DNA from 4 places in the Pseudomonas sp. URMO17WK12:I7 genome. Region 1 is predicted to be linked to each of the others. Evidence: riboswitches for the same ligand, from Rfam matches in the RefSeq annotation. Region 1 holds a riboswitch; each other region holds the start of a gene.
The links. A riboswitch is a leader RNA that binds a small molecule or an ion and turns the genes downstream of it on or off. The one in region 1 is predicted to bind cobalamin.
Positions count from the first base shown of each region.

Region 1 (4,338 bases):
GCACTGGTGGACAGTTCGGCGGCGGCGCGGCCGAGGTTGCCGCTGCGCATGAAAGCGAGGAAGGTCTCGAGCTTTTTCAGGGTCAGTTCTTCGTCGATCAGCATGCGCGTGGCCCAGCGGCAAGGGAGGCGCTGATCATGCCACAGCAACGTGCCTCATGGCGGCGGCAGGTTGTTTGCCAGCAAGCGTGCCCGGCGCAGTTGCGCAAGGTTGCGCGAGCCGGTGCAGAAGCAGGCGATGCGCAACTGGACCAGGAGAATATCGAAATGCTCCACCACGGCCTGGGTGGAGATCATGGCTGCATTCAGTACGTTAGCGGCCTGGCCTACCAGGTCGGCGCCGAGGCGGATGGCCTTGGCGGCATCGACGCCGTTGGCCACACCGCCGGAGGCGATCAGGCCGATTTCCGGCACGGCGCGGCGTACGGCGAGCAGGCATTGTGCGGTCGGGATGCCCCAGTCGGCAAACGCCAGGGCGATCTCGCGCTCTGCGGCGTTGCCGGCGCGTTCGGCTTCCACCGCTGCCCAGCTGGTGCCGCCAGCGCCGGCCACGTCGATCATGGCGACGCCAGCATCGCAAAGCATGCGCGCCACGCTGGGTGATATGCCTGCACCGACTTCCTTGACGATCACCGGCGCCGGCAACTGGGTGGTCAGGGTTTCGATGCGTTTGAGCACGCCGCGCCAGTCACGGTCGCCTTCTGGCTGTACGGCTTCCTGCAGTGGGTTGAGGTGGATGATCAGGGCATTGGCTTGCAGGGTGTCGACGGCACGACGCGCCAGGTCCAGGCCATCTGCCTCTCGCAACTGGGCGGCACCGAGATTGGCCAGTAGCGGCACATCCGGTGCCAGGCGTCGCAGCTCGCTGGTCAGGCCTTGGTCGTGGCCACTGCGCAGGCTGACGCGTTGCGAACCCACACCCATGGCGATGCCGAGTGCCTGGGCAGCTTCAGCGAGATGCTGGTTGATGAAGCGTGCGCGTTCGGCGCCACCGGTCATCGAGCTGATAAGCAGCGGGGCGAGCAGGGCGCGGCCGAACAGCTCGGTGCTCAGGTCGATATCGTCCAGGGCCATTTCCGGTAACGCGCAGTGTTCGAAGCGCAGTGCCGACCAGCCTGGGTCGACGCCGTGGGCGCTATTGCTGGTGGCCAGAACGATATCCAGATGATCGTCCTTGCGTTGACTCAGCGGGTTTTTCTTCATGCCGGCTCCGTTTCGAGGGGGCAGCAGTTGTACAGCGTGGGTTGTCTCGTATAGATAAGCTGAAAATCGGTACCACATCAGGCAGCAGCGGGTGCTGGCGGTTCATTCGGCGGTTGGAGTGGGGGCGCAAAGGTGTACGCGTAGAGGCTGGCAGGTGTTCGCCGAGCGTGTTGCAGCGCCTATGCGATCGAGCGCCGCCCGCGCGGCGCATCGCGGATGAATTCGCTCCTACGTCTGTTTCGGGCCAGTCATTCCTGCACCATTGGTGCGCGCCCTCTTGGCAAATGGCTGGAGACCAATAGGGTGGCGGCAGCGATATCTCCGATATCGAATGAAACAAACAAGGCCGACGGCGGTGACCTCACAGAAGCGTCTGGCCCGAAACAGACGTAGGAGCGGATTCATCCGCGATGCGCCGCGCGGGCGGCGCTCGATCGCATAGGCGCTGCAACGCTTTGGGCAACCACCTGCCCGCCAACAGTTGACCACCCGCCACCCCCCGCGTAGCCTTGCGACTTCGAGGTTCTTCGGCCATGCCGAAGCTAAGACGGGAACGCGGTACAAGCCGCGGCTGCCCCCGCAACTGTAAGCACCGACAATGGATCGACACAGCCACTGCGCCAACGTGCGGGAAGGCGTCATCCCCCTGGTTTCTTCCCTGAGAAGAACTGGAACGGTGCAAGCCAGGAGACCTGCCTCGAGACGATTTCGACTTTCAACCGGGCGGGGTGATCCGGTGGCGAACGAGCCCGGCCGGCCTGGCCCGCGGCTTTCGTCCCGTGTGCCCGCGCCAACTTGCCAAGGGCAACGCGACATGAAAACACTGGCCAAGCTCCCCGTCACCATCGTTACCGGCTTCCTCGGCTCGGGCAAGACCACCTTGCTGCGCCACATGCTCGACAACGCCCACGGCCGCCGCATCGCGGTCATCGTCAACGAATTCGGCGAGCTTGGCATCGACGGCGAAATCCTCAAGCAATGCAGCATCGGTTGCACCGAGGAAGAAGCCAGCGGCCGCGTCTATGAACTGGCCAACGGCTGCCTGTGCTGCACCGTGCAGGAAGAATTCTTCCCGGTAATGCGCGAACTGGTCGCACGCCGCGGCGACCTTGGTCACATCCTTATCGAAACCAGCGGCCTGGCACTGCCCAAGCCACTGGTGCAAGCCTTCCAGTGGCCGGAAATCCGTAACGCCTGCACCGTTGACGCGGTCATTACCGTGGTCGACAGCCCAGCCGTGGCCGCCGGCACTTTCGCCGCCTACCCAGAACAGGTCGACGCGCAACGCAAGCTCGACCCCAACCTGGACCACGAATCGCCGCTGCACGAACTGTTTGCCGATCAGCTGGCCAGCGCCGACCTGGTGGTGCTGAACAAGGCCGACCTGATCGACGCCGAAGGCCTGGCCAAGGTCCGTGCCGAAGTGGCTGAGGAGTTGCCGCCAGCGGTCAAGGTGATCGAAGCCAGCAGCGGCCGGCTGCCGCTGGACGTGCTGCTGGGCGTGGGCGCAGAGTCCGAGGTGCACATTGATGGCCGCCGCACCCACCACGACTCCCACCATGACGGCGACGATCATGACGATCATGACCACGACGCCTTCGACTCGATCTCCATCGACCTGCCCGAAGCTGACGAAAGCCTGCTGCTCGATGCCCTGACCCAGCTGGTAGTGGAGTTCGGCATCCTGCGCGCCAAGGGCTTCGCGGCGATCCCTGGCAAACCGATGCGCCTGTTGGTACAGGGCGTGGGCACCCGTTTCGACAAACACTTCGACCGCGCCTGGCGCGCCGACGAGCCACGCATCACCCGCCTGGTGCTGATTGGCCAGGACCTCGATGCCGTGCAACTGGAAGCGCGCCTGCGCCAGGCCCTGGGCGCCTGACCCATGCACCTGCTGCGGACCCAGCCCGGCGGCTTCGTGCCGGACGACAGCATTGCCGACCTCGGCCAGACACCCGCCGAGCTGGTGATTCTCTGCAGCGGCGACTCGCACCTGGCATTGCTCGCCGAAACCGCCGAGCAACTGCCGGACGATTTCCCCAGCCTGCGCCTGGCCAACCCGATGCAGGTGCAGAACCATGCCTCGGTCGACCTGTATGTCGACGAGGTACTGCGCCATGCCAAGGTGATCCTGGTGTCGCTGCACGGCGGCGTCGGCTACTGGCGCTATGGCGTCGAGCAGCTGGTCGAACTGGCGGCAAGGGGCGTGCAACTGATCCTGGTGCCCGGCGATGACCGCCCGGACCCGGAGTTGACCGGCTTGGGCACGGTCATCGGCGAGCCGGCCGAGCGCCTCTGGCACTACCTGCGCCAAGGCGGCAAAAGCAATGCCGTGAACCTGTTCAAATGCCTGGCCAACCAGTGGCTGGGGCGTGATTACCGTTGGGACGAACCGCAGCCTTTGCCGCGGACTTCGGTGTACCACCCGGGCAAACCTGGCGCGTTGCTTGAAGACTGGTACAGCCAGTGGAACGCCGAATACCCGGTGGCCCCGTTGCTGTTTTATCGCTCGCACCTGCAGGCCGCCAACACTGCGTTCATCGATGTGTTCTGCGAGCGCTTGCAGGCGGCCGGCCTTAACCCACTGCCCATCGCGGTGGCCAGCCTCAAGGAAAGTGCCTGCCTGGAGCAGGTCGAAGCCTGGCTGGACGAAGTAGGCGCCGAGGTGTTGATCAACACCACAGGTTTTGCCTTGTCCAGCCCGGAGCGCCCCAACCTGCGGCCGTTCCGTCGAGATATCCCGGTGTTGCAGGCCATTTGCGCGCAGGACAACCAACCCGGTTGGGAAGCCAGCGAGCAGGGCCTCGGTGCCCGCGACCTGGCCATGCACATCGCCTTGCCGGAACTGGACGGGCGCATCATCACCCGCCCAGTGAGTTTCAAGGACATGGCCTGGCGCAGCGAGCGCAGCCAGTCCGACGTGGTCTGTTACCGCGCTCACCCCGAACGCATGGACTTCGTCGCCGAACTGGCGCGCCGCTGGGTCGAACTGGCGCGCCTGCCCAATGGGCAAAAGCGTGTAGCCCTGGTGCTGGCCAACTACCCGACCCGCGATGGCCGCATTGGCAACGGCGTTGGCCTGGACACCCCGGCTGCTGCCCTGAACATTCTTCAGGCACTGCAGGCCGAGGGCTAT
Region 1 covers NZ_QLTL01000017.1:30,805-35,142, forward strand. The annotation lists gene H040_RS21925 (LysR family transcriptional regulator) at 1-104, opposite strand, end outside; gene fni (type 2 isopentenyl-diphosphate Delta-isomerase) at 156-1,202, opposite strand; cobalamin riboswitch at 1,706-1,916, shown strand; gene cobW (cobalamin biosynthesis protein CobW) at 2,017-3,084, shown strand; gene cobN (cobaltochelatase subunit CobN) at 3,088-4,338, shown strand, end outside.

Region 2 (4,338 bases), on a different contig from region 1:
CCACTCGGGCGAATGTCCTGAACCATGTGAACTCCATCACGTGAAACGTTTGCGCACACTCACGCGCCTTACACCAATGTCGACCCGCATCAACGTAACAATAAGTACAAACTGCCCCCATGATTGTTTATGCTGGCGAGCTTATGCCATGGCGCATGGCCATTTTTCGACAAGTAACCGTCCATGAAAATTGCACTCGTACTGATCTTCGTCCTCTCGATCGCCTATGTTCACCTGCGCGGTCGGGTGCGCCACAAGCTGACCCGTCAGCTGGGCGACCACTCCAGCTTCCTGGCCCCGGTCAACAGCTTCCTGTACCTGTTCTCCAAGCACCCGGCCAAGCCTTACCTGCCGGTGGAAGCCTTCCCCGAGCTGCAGCCGCTCAAGGACAACTGGCAGGAGATCCGTGCCGAAGCCCAGCAGCTGCTGCACGTGGGTGAGATCAAGAAGTCCGATAATTATGACGACGTCGGTTTCAATTCGTTCTTCAAGACCGGCTGGAAGCGCTTCTACCTGAAGTGGTACGGCGAAAGCCACCCGTCGGCGATGACCCTGTGCCCGCGCACCACCGAGCTGCTGCAAGGCATCGGCACGGTCAAGGCGGCGATGTTCGCCACCCTGCCACCGGGGGCCAAGCTGGTCCGTCACCGTGACCCGTATGCAGGGTCGTACCGCTTCCACCTTGGCCTGGACACGCCGAACGATGACGGTTGCTACATCGATGTGGACGGCGAGAAGTACTCCTGGCGCGATGGCGAGGGCGTGGTCTTCGACGAGACCTACATCCACTACGCCGCCAACACCACCGAGCACAACCGCATCATCCTGTTCTGCGATATCGAGCGCCCGTTGAAGTACCGCTGGGCCACCGCGTTCAACCGCTGGTTCAGCCGCAACGTCATGGCAGCCGCCGCAGCGCCCAACGACGCGGGCGACAAGACCGGCGGCATCAACCGCCTGTTCACCCGCATCTACAAGATCCGCGAGCGTGGCAAGGCGCTGAAGAAGCGTAACCGCATGCGCTACTACCTGGAAAAGTGGCTGGTGGTCGCCGCCTTGGTACTGGTGTTCGTCTACATCTGATGCCCTTCGCGCAACCTGTCGCCGGCAACCGGCGACAGGCGCAAATTCGACTAGCCTGAAAGCTCCTCCCGCAACCTTGCCAAGGTGAAGACGATGAGCATGATGGACTGGGACGCCTACCGTAAGCAGTTGATGGCCGGCATCGGCGATCTCAAGCAGTTGTCCCCCGACACCGTCGCCGGCTACATGACCGCCAGCGGTGCAGGTGCCAAGACCAACCACCTGGACGCCAAGACCCGCGAACTGATCTCCCTGGCCGTGGCCGTCACAACCCGTTGCGACGGCTGCATCGCCGTGCACTCGCAACAAGCCGTCAAGCACGGCGCCACCCGCGAGGAAATCGCCGAGGCCCTGGGTGTGGCCGTGGCGATGAATGCCGGGGCCGCGCTGGTCTACTCGGCGCGCGCCATGGACGCAGTGGGCAAGGCCAACGGCTGAAGCCAACCGGCGTCGCCGCCCTTGCGCGACGGCGCCGCGCCACCCAGACTTGGCGGCCTAGCCATTGCAGGAACCGCCATGATCCACATCCGCCCCATGACGCCCGACGACTTCGAGCGTTTCTGGCCGACTTTCCAGGCCATCGTCCAGGCCCGCGAGACCTACGCCTTCGACCCCACGCTGACCATCGAGCAGGCACGCCAGCTGTGGCTGCAACTGCCGCTGCGCACACGGGTGGCCGAAGAGGATGGCGAACTGCTCGGCTCCTACTACCTCAAGGCCAATGCCGCAGGGCCTGGCGCGCATGTCGGCAACTGCGGCTACATGGTCTGCGAGGGCGCCCGCGGCCGTGGCGTGGCCCGACTGATGTGCGAGCACTCGCAGAAGCTGGCGCGCCAGGAGGGCTTCCTGGCGTTGCAGTTCAATTCGGTGGTGGCGAGCAACGAAGTGGCTGTGGCGCTGTGGACCAAGCTGGGCTTCGAGACCGTTGGCCGCCTGCCCAAAGCCTATCGCCATGCCCGCCTGGGGCTGGTCGACTGCCTGGTGATGTACAAGTGGCTGGCCGATGAGCCGGTGGTGGAAAAGCCAGCACTGCTGATCGGGCGCAAGAACATCGAGGCACGGGTGTCGCGCCGCCGCGGGCGCTAGCACGCGCATTTGACGTGCTGGCCATTCGATGGTCAGATGCGCGCCAGTTTCAGGTGTCCTGCGCCGCCGAGCGCAGGGTGAAACGGGAAGCCGGTGCGTCGTGGTCCACGACAAGTCCGGCGCTGCCCCCGCAACGGTAAGCGAGCGATGCCTTCGACACACCACTGTGCGCCAGCATGGGAAGGTGAAGGCCTCACGACCCTCGCAAGCCCGGAGACCGGCCTGAAGCGTCACTTGGCAACCCGCGGTGGGCGGGCGCAGGCCGGTATCCGCGTGTGCGCCTGCATGCGTGGTGTGCCTTTGCGTGTTTTCCACCGGGATCCGTTCATTCCTGCAGCAGTGGAACGACATGTCCCGATTCATCAAGCTTCACCCTCTGGCGGCCTGCCTGGCCGTTACCCTGCCAGCCCTGGCCGACGAACCTGTACTGAACCTCCCCTCCACGGCCATCACCGATACCCGTGACCCACAGCATGTCGACCTGGCCACGCCGACCGAGGCCGGTTCACGGCTGCATCTCAGCGCCTTGGAAACCCCGGCCAGCACCAGCAGCATCACTGCCGAACAGATCGAGCAACGCAATAACCTCACCGTGCAGGACGCCGTGACTCGCTCACCCGGCATCAGCTTCATCGGCAACCCGGGTGATGGCGGCACTGGCCTGTCGGCACGCGGCTTCACTGGCCACGGTTCGGTGATGACCCTGTTCGACGGCGCGCGCCTGTACACCGGGGCCGGCACCCAGACGTTCCCGGTCGACCCGTGGATGGTGGAACAGATCGACGTAATCCGCGGCCCTGCTTCGGTTCTGTATGGCGAAGGCGCCACAGGCGCAGTGATCAACGTGATCCCGAAGAAACCGTTCGTTGGCGACATCCACAACCGCCTGCGCCTGGGCTACGGTTCCTGGGACCGCCAGCAGTTGGGGCTGGACAGCGGCGGCAGCCTCAGCGAGCGCCTGAGCTACCGCCTGACCCTGAACCAGCAGGCCGGCAACGGCTGGGTTGACCGCACCGACTCACGCAGCCTGGCGCTCAGTGCCGCACTGCGCTTCGATGCCAGTGACGACCTCAGTTTCACCCTGGCTCACGAACGCGGTGACGACCAGCCGGCCAACTACTACGGCACGCCGCTGATCGACGGCCAGTACCGCAGCAGCCTGCGCAAGAAGAACTACAACATCCACAACGACGTGCAGCGCTACCACGACGAGTGGACCCGCTTCACCACCGACTGGACGCTCAACGACCACATCAGCGCCAGCAACCAGCTCTACTACATCAAGAGCCGCCGCCACTGGCGCAACGCCGAAAACTACAGCTGGGATGCCGATCGCCAGCAGCTGGAGCGCCAGAGCTACCTGGAGATCAAGCACAACCAGGAGCAGCTCGGCGACCGCCAGGCCTTCACCTTCGACCACCGCCTGTTCGGGCTGGCCAGCAAGACGCTGGTCGGTGTCGAGTACAACAAGGTGCGCTTCAACGTCGACAGCAACCGCCCTTACAACGATGTGGGTGGCGACTACATCGACCCGTGGCAGCCAACCCCGGGCTGGTTCCACAGCGACTCGCCAACCCGCCCGCAGACGCTGTCCACCACCCACACCTTCGCCCTGTTCGCCGAGAACCGCCTGCAGCTCAGCGAGCGCCTGTCGCTGGTGACCGGCGTGCGGCGTGACCAGAACTATATCGACCGCGACAACCTCATCGACGGCAGCCGCGGCGACCGCAGCCTGCAGGGCGGCAACTGGCGCGCAGGGCTGGTGTTTGCGGTCACCGACAACCTGTCGCTGTATGGCCAGTACTCCACCAGCGAGGACGGCGTGGACAACCTGGTCAGCCTCAGCCCGACGCAGATGCACTACGACCTGACCGAGGCCAAGCAGACCGAGCTGGGCCTCAAGCAGCGCTTCTGGGAGAGCCGTGGCGAGTGGACGCTGGCAGCGTTCCATATCGTCAAGAACAAGCTGCTGGTGGATGACCCGATCACCCACGAGGCGCAGCAGGCCGGGCAACAGACCTCCGATGGTCTGGAAGCGTCGCTGGAACTGGCCTGGGGGCAGCAGTGGCAGGTGTCGGCCAACGCCTCGCTGGTGCGGGCCACGTTCGATGATTTCGACGAGGTTGTCGATGGTGTGGCCCAGGACCGTGCCGGCAACCGGCCGGCCAA
Region 2 covers NZ_QLTL01000001.1:31,113-35,450, forward strand. The annotation lists gene thpR (RNA 2',3'-cyclic phosphodiesterase) at 1-26, opposite strand, end outside; gene lpxO (lipid A hydroxylase LpxO) at 184-1,083, shown strand; gene H040_RS00160 (carboxymuconolactone decarboxylase family protein) at 1,177-1,521, shown strand; gene H040_RS00165 (GNAT family N-acetyltransferase) at 1,600-2,169, shown strand; cobalamin riboswitch at 2,204-2,408, shown strand; gene H040_RS00170 (TonB-dependent receptor) at 2,519-4,338, shown strand, end outside.
Region 2: it holds a riboswitch for cobalamin, as region 1 does, so the genes downstream of both, H040_RS00170 (TonB-dependent receptor) here and cobW (cobalamin biosynthesis protein CobW) in region 1, are expected to answer to the same signal.

Region 3 (4,338 bases), on a different contig from region 1:
TCGCCACTGTGCACCCGGGCCACGTCCTGGCCCTTGGCATGGGCGGCGCGGATGGCGTCGATGATCTGCTCAAGGTGAAGTTCGGCACTGTTGATGACCGTCCCGGCACGATGGCCTTCGAGCACCGCGGCGGGTACCAGGGAGCCTGCGTAGATGATCACCGGGCACTGGCGGATCAGGCGCTGGCCCTTGACCGTGATCAGTTCCGGATCGCCGGGGCCGGCGCCGATGAAGTAGACCGTCATGGCAAATCCTTGAATAGGTGAAAAATGCGATTATCTGCTGCAGGCCAGTGCCAGGGTAGCGGGGCCGAGCACCTGCCGGGCCACCTTGAGTGTGGCGCGAGCGTGACTGAGGCTGGCCAGGGCCAGTGCCGCGCTCTCGGCCACGCCCCAGCAGCCGCTGTGGGCATAGGCGACAGGGGAGCGGTGACTGAGTTGTGGCTCGAACGCCTGCAGTTGCCCGGCATCGAAAACCAGCAACGGCAGGGCGTGACGTGCGGCGAGTTGTTGCAGGCCTGGCTCATCGGCTTTGCCGGCGATGCTGGCAATGCCGTGAAGCGCTGAGGTGCTCAGGCCATGACGCTGCAGCACTTCCTGCAACAAGGTATCGAGAACCTCCACCGGGCAGCCCCGGCGGCAACCGAAGCCGGCGTACAACGCCGGCAGGGTTGGGTCGATAGCCATCAGGCGTGGCTGGAGCGGCGATACAGCCAGGCGCTGAGCAGGCCCAGGGCCACCCAGAACGCCGCGTTGGTCAGCCAGGAAGCGATCTTGAACTGATTTTCCAGCGCTTGCGGGGCCAGGCTTTCGTGGACCTCCGGCTGTGGCGCGCCGACCACGTGGGGCACTACCAGTAGTACCGCGCCCAGTGCCTTGAGCAACCCATGGCGGGCGAACACCAGCAATGCCAGGCCCAGTGCGGTGGCGGCTGCGGTGCCGATCCACCAGCTCTGGCGCTGACCGAGGTCGGCGGCGGCAGTGCCTGGCAGTTCTGGTGGCAAGCCCAGGGTCGGTGCCAGGCAGAACACGGCAAAGCCGGCCATTCCCCACAGTGCGCCAGTGCTGGTGCGGCTCGGTTCACGCAGGCTGTAGAGGGCGGTGAGGATCAAGGCGAAGCCGACGGCAACCACCAGATTGCCGCCGGTGGTCGACAGGATGCGCTGCCAGCCATCCTCTGGCGACCAGGCTTCTTCGCTGTGGCTGTGGCCGGCGCTGGCTTCTTCGCCGTGGCTGTGGTGCTCGGCTGCGGGGGCGGCCGATTCGTAGGTTTCCGCCTGGAGGATCAGCGGTGCGACCCAGAAGCTTTGCAGCAGGGTCAGCAACAGGGCGGCGAGCAGGCCGCTGAACCCGGCAGTGCGGGCGATACGCTTGATCATGGCAGCCTCAGTGGCAAGGGAAGGCGGCGCTGTGGCGGGTGTCGTGCGCGGCGTTGTGCACGGCTTCGATATGCGAGAAGCCGGCAAAGTAGACCAGGCACAGGCCGAGCAGGCTGGCGCCGACGGCGATGACCATGCGCTGGCTGAGGGATACGGGGGTGGCGATGCTGTGTTTGGCGCTGGTGATGGGCATGACGCGATCCTCTGCTTTGCTTTTTGTAAGGGCATGGGACAGGCGCGGCAGCCCCGGGGGCGAGGCACCCGAGGGAATGCGACAGCGCCCGCCCACCGCGGGGTGTTCATGAACGCCAGGCCGGTCTCCGGGCTTGCGAGGAGGAGCAGGGCTCCTTGAAAAGCATCACCTTCCCATGCCGAACTGCGTGGCACAGTGGTCTGGATGCTTCGCTCGCTTACCGTTGCGGGGGCAGCACCGGATTTGCCCGGCCCTGGCGAGGGCCTGTGACGCACCGATTTCCCGTTTCACCCCCAAGGGGGGCACCTGACGCAAGGCGTAAGGAGAGCATGCGGCGCGAGTGGCGTCAAATGCTATGCATCCAGCAGGGGAGGATGCGTAGGGGCTGATAGGTGCTTGCCGATGGAATTGCAGTGTCTGTGAGAACGAGCGCCGCCCGCGCGGCGCATCGCGGATGAATACGCTCCTACATCTGTTTCGGGCCAGTTATTCCTGCGCCCTTGGCGCGCGTACCCTTGGCGCATGGCTGGAGAAAGGGGTACGGCAACAGCGTCACCTTGGATATTGCAGGGAACAAACAAGCTGGACACCGGTGTATCCCCAGGACTGATTGGCCCGGAATAGATGTAGGAGCGGATTCATCCGCGATGCGCCGCGCGGGCGGCGCTCGATCGGATAGGCGCTGCAAGACCGTCGTTGAAAACCTACCCGCTCCAAGCCAATTTCCCCCCCCTCACCCCGAAGGGTGATGGCCTGTACCACTGCCCCATGCAAGAATTCCAACCACAACAACCCCGGCATGGGATCACGACAATGAGCAAAGACCGGCTGAAATCGCCCGACTGGTATGCGCAGATGGCCCGTGTCGTCGATGCTCAGGGCTCGCCCGGCTTTGTCGAGGCGCTGTTCGCCGCACTCAAGCTGATTGCGCCATGCCAGGCCATCACCGTGTTCCTCTACCCACGCAAAGGGTTGCCCTCGGCGTTGTTCGAAAAGGACGAGGAAGGCCCCTGGCTGCCAGAAGGCAACATCCACAAGTACCTTGAAGGCTACTACCTGCTGTGCCCGTTCTACCGCGCCTGCATGGACGGCATCGCCCCCGGTTGCTACCGCCTCAGCGACGTCGCCCCCGACCACTTCAAGCGCAGCGAGTACTACCTGGCGTTCTACCAGCACGCCCACCTGGAAGACGAGCTCAACTTCATCGTGCCGCTCGACGAACACCTGACCATCGCCGTGGCCCTGGCCAGCACCCGCCGCCTGGACCGTCAGCAGGTCAACGACCTCAAGTGCGTGGCCCCGTGGGTCGTGGCCACCGTACGGCGGCAGTGGAGCCACCTCGACGTCGACGCCATCGGCGGGCGTTTCGAGAGCGCCCTGGGCCGGCAGATCAACGCCGCACTGAACAACTTCGGCTCCTCTTTGCTCACCGAGCGCGAGTGCCGCATCGCCCAGTACCTGCTGCGCGGCCACTCGACCCGTTCCCTGGCCGAGCGCCTGGGCATCAGCGAAGACACGGTCAAGACCCACCGCAAGAATCTGTACACCAAGCTCGATATCGCCAAGCAGTCCGAATTGTTTTCGCTGTTCATCGACTCGCTCGCCCAGGCTCAGGAAGGCCTGAGCAAAGACCCGCTGGAAAGCTACCTGCGAAGGCGCTGAACGCGCCGCTTCACCCCACCCGATTTTTACTGTCAGCGGTCTGGCAGGGACAACTGCACGCCGCGTTTTACCCTGGAGAACAACAATGAACGCACCGTTCCAAGCCAAGCTGCAAGCCCAGCGCGATACCCGTGACTACCAGGCCGGCGACGCCGCCCACCACATCCACGCCTTCCTCGACCAGAAGGCGCTGAACGCCGAAGGCCCGCGCGTGATCGTCGGTGGCGAGCGCCTGCACCTGTGGGACAGCGACGGCAAGCGCTACCTCGACGGCATGTCGGGCCTGTGGTGCACCCAGCTCGGCTACGGCCGCAAGGACCTGACTGCCGCCGCCGCCACGCAGATGGACCAGCTGGCCTACTACAACATGTTCTTCCACACCACCCACCCGGCGGTGATCGAACTGTCCGAGCTGTTGTTCAGCCTGCTGCCAGGCCACTACAGCCATGCCATCTACACCAACTCCGGCTCCGAGGCCAACGAGGTGCTGATCCGCACCGTGCGCCGCTATTGGCAGGTGGTTGGCCAGCCGAGCAAGAAGATCATGATCGGCCGCTGGAACGGCTACCACGGCTCGACCCTCGCAGCCACTGCGCTGGGCGGCATGAAATTCATGCATGAGATGGGCGGCATGATCCCGGATGTGGCGCACATCGACGAACCCTACTGGTACGCCGCAGGCGGTGACCTGACCCCGGCCGAGTTCGGTCGCCGTTGCGCCCTGCAGCTGGAAGAGAAGATCCTTGAACTGGGTGCCGAGAACGTCGCCGGCTTTATCGCCGAGCCGTTCCAGGGCGCGGGTGGCATGATTTTCCCGCCAGAAAGCTACTGGCCGGAAATCCAGCGCATCTGCCGCCAGTACGACGTGCTGCTGTGTGCCGACGAAGTGATCGGTGGTTTTGGCCGCACTGGCGAGTGGTTCGCCCATGAATACTTCGGCTTCGAGCCGGACACCCTGTCGATCGCCAAGGGCCTGACCTCAGGTTACGTGCCGATGGGCGGCCTGGTGCTGAGCAAGCGCATCGCCGAGGCACTGGTCGAGCGGGGCGGGGTGTTTGCCCACGGCCTGACCTATTCCGGGCACCCGGTAGCGGCAGCGGTGGCC
Region 3 covers NZ_QLTL01000022.1:25,318-29,655, reverse strand. The annotation lists gene cobM (precorrin-4 C(11)-methyltransferase) at 1-245, opposite strand, end outside; gene H040_RS24365 (cobalamin biosynthesis protein) at 276-668, opposite strand; gene H040_RS24360 (CbtA family protein) at 686-1,378, opposite strand; gene H040_RS24355 (CbtB domain-containing protein) at 1,386-1,571, opposite strand; cobalamin riboswitch at 1,673-1,896, opposite strand; gene H040_RS24350 (helix-turn-helix transcriptional regulator) at 2,385-3,233, shown strand; gene H040_RS24345 (aspartate aminotransferase family protein) at 3,319-4,338, shown strand, end outside.
Region 3: it holds a riboswitch for cobalamin, as region 1 does, so the genes downstream of both, H040_RS24355 (CbtB domain-containing protein) here and cobW (cobalamin biosynthesis protein CobW) in region 1, are expected to answer to the same signal.

Region 4 (4,338 bases), on a different contig from region 1:
GGCTCGTCGAGCAGCAGCACCTGCGGGCGCTGGGCCAGGGCGCGGGCGATGTGCACGCGCTGGCGCTCGCCGCCAGACAACGTACGCCAGATACGTGTGCGCAGATGCGCTGCATCAAGGTCGGCCAGGGCCTGTTCGACGATGGCGCGGTCTTCCCTGGAAAACGGTGCCAGCGCCGACAGCCACGGCGTACGGCCAAGGGCAACGGCATCGAACACGCTGATCGCATCGAGGGTGTCGGCTTGTTGCTCGACCAGCGCCAGGGCCTGGGCGATGCGCCGGCGCGGCAGGTCTGCCAGCGGCTCGCCAAGCAGCTGAACGCTGCCAGTACCCGGTGTGCGCAGGCCGGCCAGCAACTTGAGCAGGGACGACTTGCCTGAGCCGTTGGGGCCGACGATGGCCAAGGTTTCACCGGCCACCACGCTGAGCCCGATGTTGCACAGCACGGTGTTGCCCGACAGGTGCAAGCCCAGGCCGCTGCACGCGAGTGGCGCCAGTTGCGCGCTGTTCATGACCGTCATGGGCGCCCCCGTCGGCTGACCAGGATCAAGGCAAATACGGGCGCGCCGAGCAGCGCGGTGACCACGCCCACCGGGATCACCTGGCCGGGGATCAACGTGCGCGAGAGGATATCGGCGGCAATCAGGAACAATGCCCCGCCAAGGGCGCTGGCCGGCAGCAAGCGGCTATGGCCCGGGCCGAGCAGCAGGCGCAAGGCATGGGGAATGACCAGGCCGACAAAGCCGATGGCGCCGACGATGGACACCATCACCGCCGTCACCAGCGCCGCGCAACTGATCAGCAGCAGCTGGCTGCGACGCACGGCGATACCCAGCGACGCCGCAGAGTCGGCGCCGAAGGTAAAGGCGTCCAGCGCCCGGCGGTGCCACAGGCACACCACCAGCCCGAACAAGGCCACTGGCACGGCCAGCCACACCGATGGCCAGCGCACGCCACTGAGGTTGCCCAGCAGCCAGAACAGGATGCCCCGCGCCTGCTCGGCGGTGGCCGACTTGGTGATGAGGAAGGCGGTGAGGGCGTTGAACAGCTGCGAGCCGGCGATACCGGCGAGGATCACCTGGGCATTGTTGCTGCCTGGCCCGGCGGCGCGGGCCAGCACCAGCACCAGGGCGAACGCTGCCAGGGCACCCATGAAGGCGCCGCCGGACATGCTCAGGGCGAAACTGCCCAGCCCCAGCAGGCCGACCAGCACCGCGCCGGTCGAGGCGCCTGCGGACAGGCCCAGCAGGTACGGTTCGGCCAGCGGGTTGCGCAGCAGCGCCTGAAGGATCACCCCGCAGGTCGCAAGCCCCGCACCGCAGGCGGCGGCGACCAGCGAGCGGGTCAGGCGGTAGTTCCAGACGATGCCGGCATCGATCGGGTCGACCGGGTAACCGGCCTGCCACAGGTGGTTGGCCAGCACCTGGCAGACCACGCTCGGCGACAGGTTGGTCTCGCCGATGGCGGTGCCGGCCAGCACGGCCGCGAGCAGGGCCAGCAGGGCCAGGGCGCTGTAGGGCAGGGCTCTCATCACTGCGCCGCGTGACCGCTGGCGAACGCCGCAGACAGGGTCTGCAGGCCACGGAACAGGCGAATGCCGGCCTGCATGGCGTCGGCGTCGAGGATGATGATGCGGTTGTGTTTCACCGCGTCCATGTTTTTCGTCACCGGGTCGCTATGGAGGAATTCGAGCTTCTTCTGGTAGTCGTCGGCGGGGAAACGACGGCGGTCCATGCGCGCGATGATCAGCCAGGTCGGGTTGGCCTTGGCCAGGGTTTCCCAGCCTACGGTCGGCCACTCCTCGGTGGATTCGACCACGTTGCGCACGCCCAGGGTGCGCAACATGAAGTCGGCCACGCCCTGGCGGCCGGCAACGTAGGGGTCGATGTCGAGGTTGGCGCTGGAGAACCAGAACAGTGCCGAGGTGTTGGCCAGGTCCTTGCCGCTCAGTTGCTGTTTCGCGCTGTCCAGGCGTGCCTTGAGGTCGGCATTGAGTGCGGCGCCGCGGCCCTGTACGTCGAAAATCTCGGCCAGCTGGCTGACACTTTTGTAGATGCTCTCGACCTTGAACGCCTGCAGGCGGGTGCCGTCGGCACCGACCCGGTTGTCCTTGCCTTCGCAGTCCGAGGGCAGCAGGTAGGTCGGGATCTTCAGCTCGCTGAACTGTTCACGGGTAGCGACTGCGCCCTGGGCACCGACCATCCACTCGAACTGCACCGCCACCAGTTGCGGGCGCTTGCCGACCACGGCCTCGAAGCTGGGTTCGTTGTCGGCCAGACGCGGTACCTTGTCGTTGAGTGCCTTGAATTCGGGCAGCACGTTGTTGAACCACAGCGAGGTGCCGGCCAGCTTGTCGCTCAGGCCCAGGGCGTAGAGCATTTCGGTGCCGGCCTGGCCGATGGTGACCGCCCGCTCGGGCGCCTGGTCAAAGGTTTGTGGCGCACCGCAGTTGTCGATGGTCAGCGGGTAGTGGGTGGCGGCGGCCTGGGCCAGGCCGGTGAGGCAAAGGCCGGCGAGCAAGGCGGTGATACGGGGCAGCATGCTGGGCGATCTCCTGTCGGACAGTTCTGGTGAGGAACGCACGGACAGGCATCGCCCAGCCCCTGCAGGCGCAGAGGCAACACGGATGGCCATCCCGGACACCCCGCCGGTTGGTGAATGTTCGCCGGCAGGTCTCCTGACTGGTGCGTCGTCGCCCGGCTCCGGCCTTCCCGGATCGGTTGATCCAGTGGCATCGATGGAGCAGGCTCGGCACTTACAGTTGCGGGGGCAGTTCCGTTTGGCACGCCTGGGGCGGGCCTGGGATTCCCTATTGATTCCGTGGTGGAAACCGGCGGGCCGCATGGTAGACCATCAGGCCGCCGGGCAAAAGGTCAAATCAGAAGTACTTCAGCCAGCGGACGTCGCGCCGCCGCGCCTTGAGCCGGGCAAACCCGCGCACCGGCAGGTACAGCGCCGCCGCCAGCAGCAGCGCGGCCAGCCACACGGCGCCAATGCCGTCGAAGCCGAAGTAGTTGCCGTGGTTGAGGCCGAACAGTGCCACGCAGGCCAGGTACAGCAGCTTGAGCACGTACAGGTGCAGCAGGTAGAAGAACATCGGGGCCGCGCCGAACACCGCCAGGGCGCTGACCCAGCGGGCCAGCCCGGCGCGCTCGAAGGCGCGCAGCAACAGCAGGCCGCAGCCCAGGGTCAGGGCCAGGAAAAGCAGTGAAGGCGGGTATTTGGTGATGTTGAAGAAGCTCATCAGCGTCTGGGTGACGGTCGGGTAGCCACGCCATGGCGCCTCGCCGTAGCCGTTGTAGAGGCGCAGCACCATGAAGCCGAGCAGGGCGATGACGCCGGCGATCAGCAGCCGGTGCTGGCGCTTGCCGGCTTCGCTGCCACGCGCGAACCAGGGGCCGAGGCCGTAGCCCAAGGCAATCACGCCGATCCACGGCAGCACCGGGTAGGAGGTGCGCAGGCGCAGGTTGTCCGAGACCTCCAGCCAGCCCCGGTCATGCAGGATCGCCCACGGCACATGCATGGCCGACTCCACGCCGAAGTGCAGGCCGTCGAGCAGGTTGTGGCCGGCGATGATCAGCGCGCCCAGGGCGAGCAGGGCAGGGCGCGGCAGCCACACCAGCAGCGACAGGGCGATCATGCTCACGCCGATGGCCCAGATCACCTGCATGTAGACCACGCTCGGCGGCAGCTGGAAGGTCCAGGCGAAGTTGACCAGGGTGAATTCCAGCGCTACCAGGAACAGCCCACGCTTGAACAGGAACGCCGAGACATCGCTGCGGCCTTGATACTTCTCGCCATACAGCCAGGCCGACAGGCCGGTGAGCAGGACGAATACCGGGGCGCACAGGTGGGCCAGGGTACGGCTGGCGAACAGCGATGGGTCGGTGGCATCTATGACCATCGGGTCACTGACCTGGCGGTGCAGGAAGAAGGTTTCCCGCACGTGGTCGAGGAGCATGAACAGGATCACCAGGCCGCGCAGGGCATCGATGCTCTGCAGGCGCTGGGTGAGCAGGGTGGGGGTGGCTGAGGCACTGGTCATGGGGTGGTCGCAGGCAGGAATGAATGTCAAATGAAACGTTATCTTATAACTATTTCATGTGAGGTTGATAGCAGTTTTTGTGTTGCCTGAGCTGGCCTCTTCGCGGGCAAGCCCGCTCCCACAGCAATACCACTCACTTGGACATGGTGGTGTACCTGTGGGAGCGGGTTTACCCGCGAAGAGGCCATTAGCTAAAAGGTGTAATCCACGGTGGCAAAATACGACCGCGGTGCGCCCATCACCCACTGCTCGCCACTGAACACCGAGGCCACATACTCCCGGTCGAACAGGTT
Region 4 covers NZ_QLTL01000001.1:35,647-39,984, reverse strand. The annotation lists gene H040_RS00190 (ABC transporter ATP-binding protein) at 1-521, opposite strand, end outside; gene H040_RS00185 (FecCD family ABC transporter permease) at 518-1,534, opposite strand; gene H040_RS00180 (ABC transporter substrate-binding protein) at 1,531-2,541, opposite strand; cobalamin riboswitch at 2,651-2,850, opposite strand; gene H040_RS00175 (DUF1624 domain-containing protein) at 2,879-4,045, opposite strand; gene H040_RS00170 (TonB-dependent receptor) at 4,237-4,338, opposite strand, start outside.
Region 4: it holds a riboswitch for cobalamin, as region 1 does, so the genes downstream of both, H040_RS00180 (ABC transporter substrate-binding protein) here and cobW (cobalamin biosynthesis protein CobW) in region 1, are expected to answer to the same signal.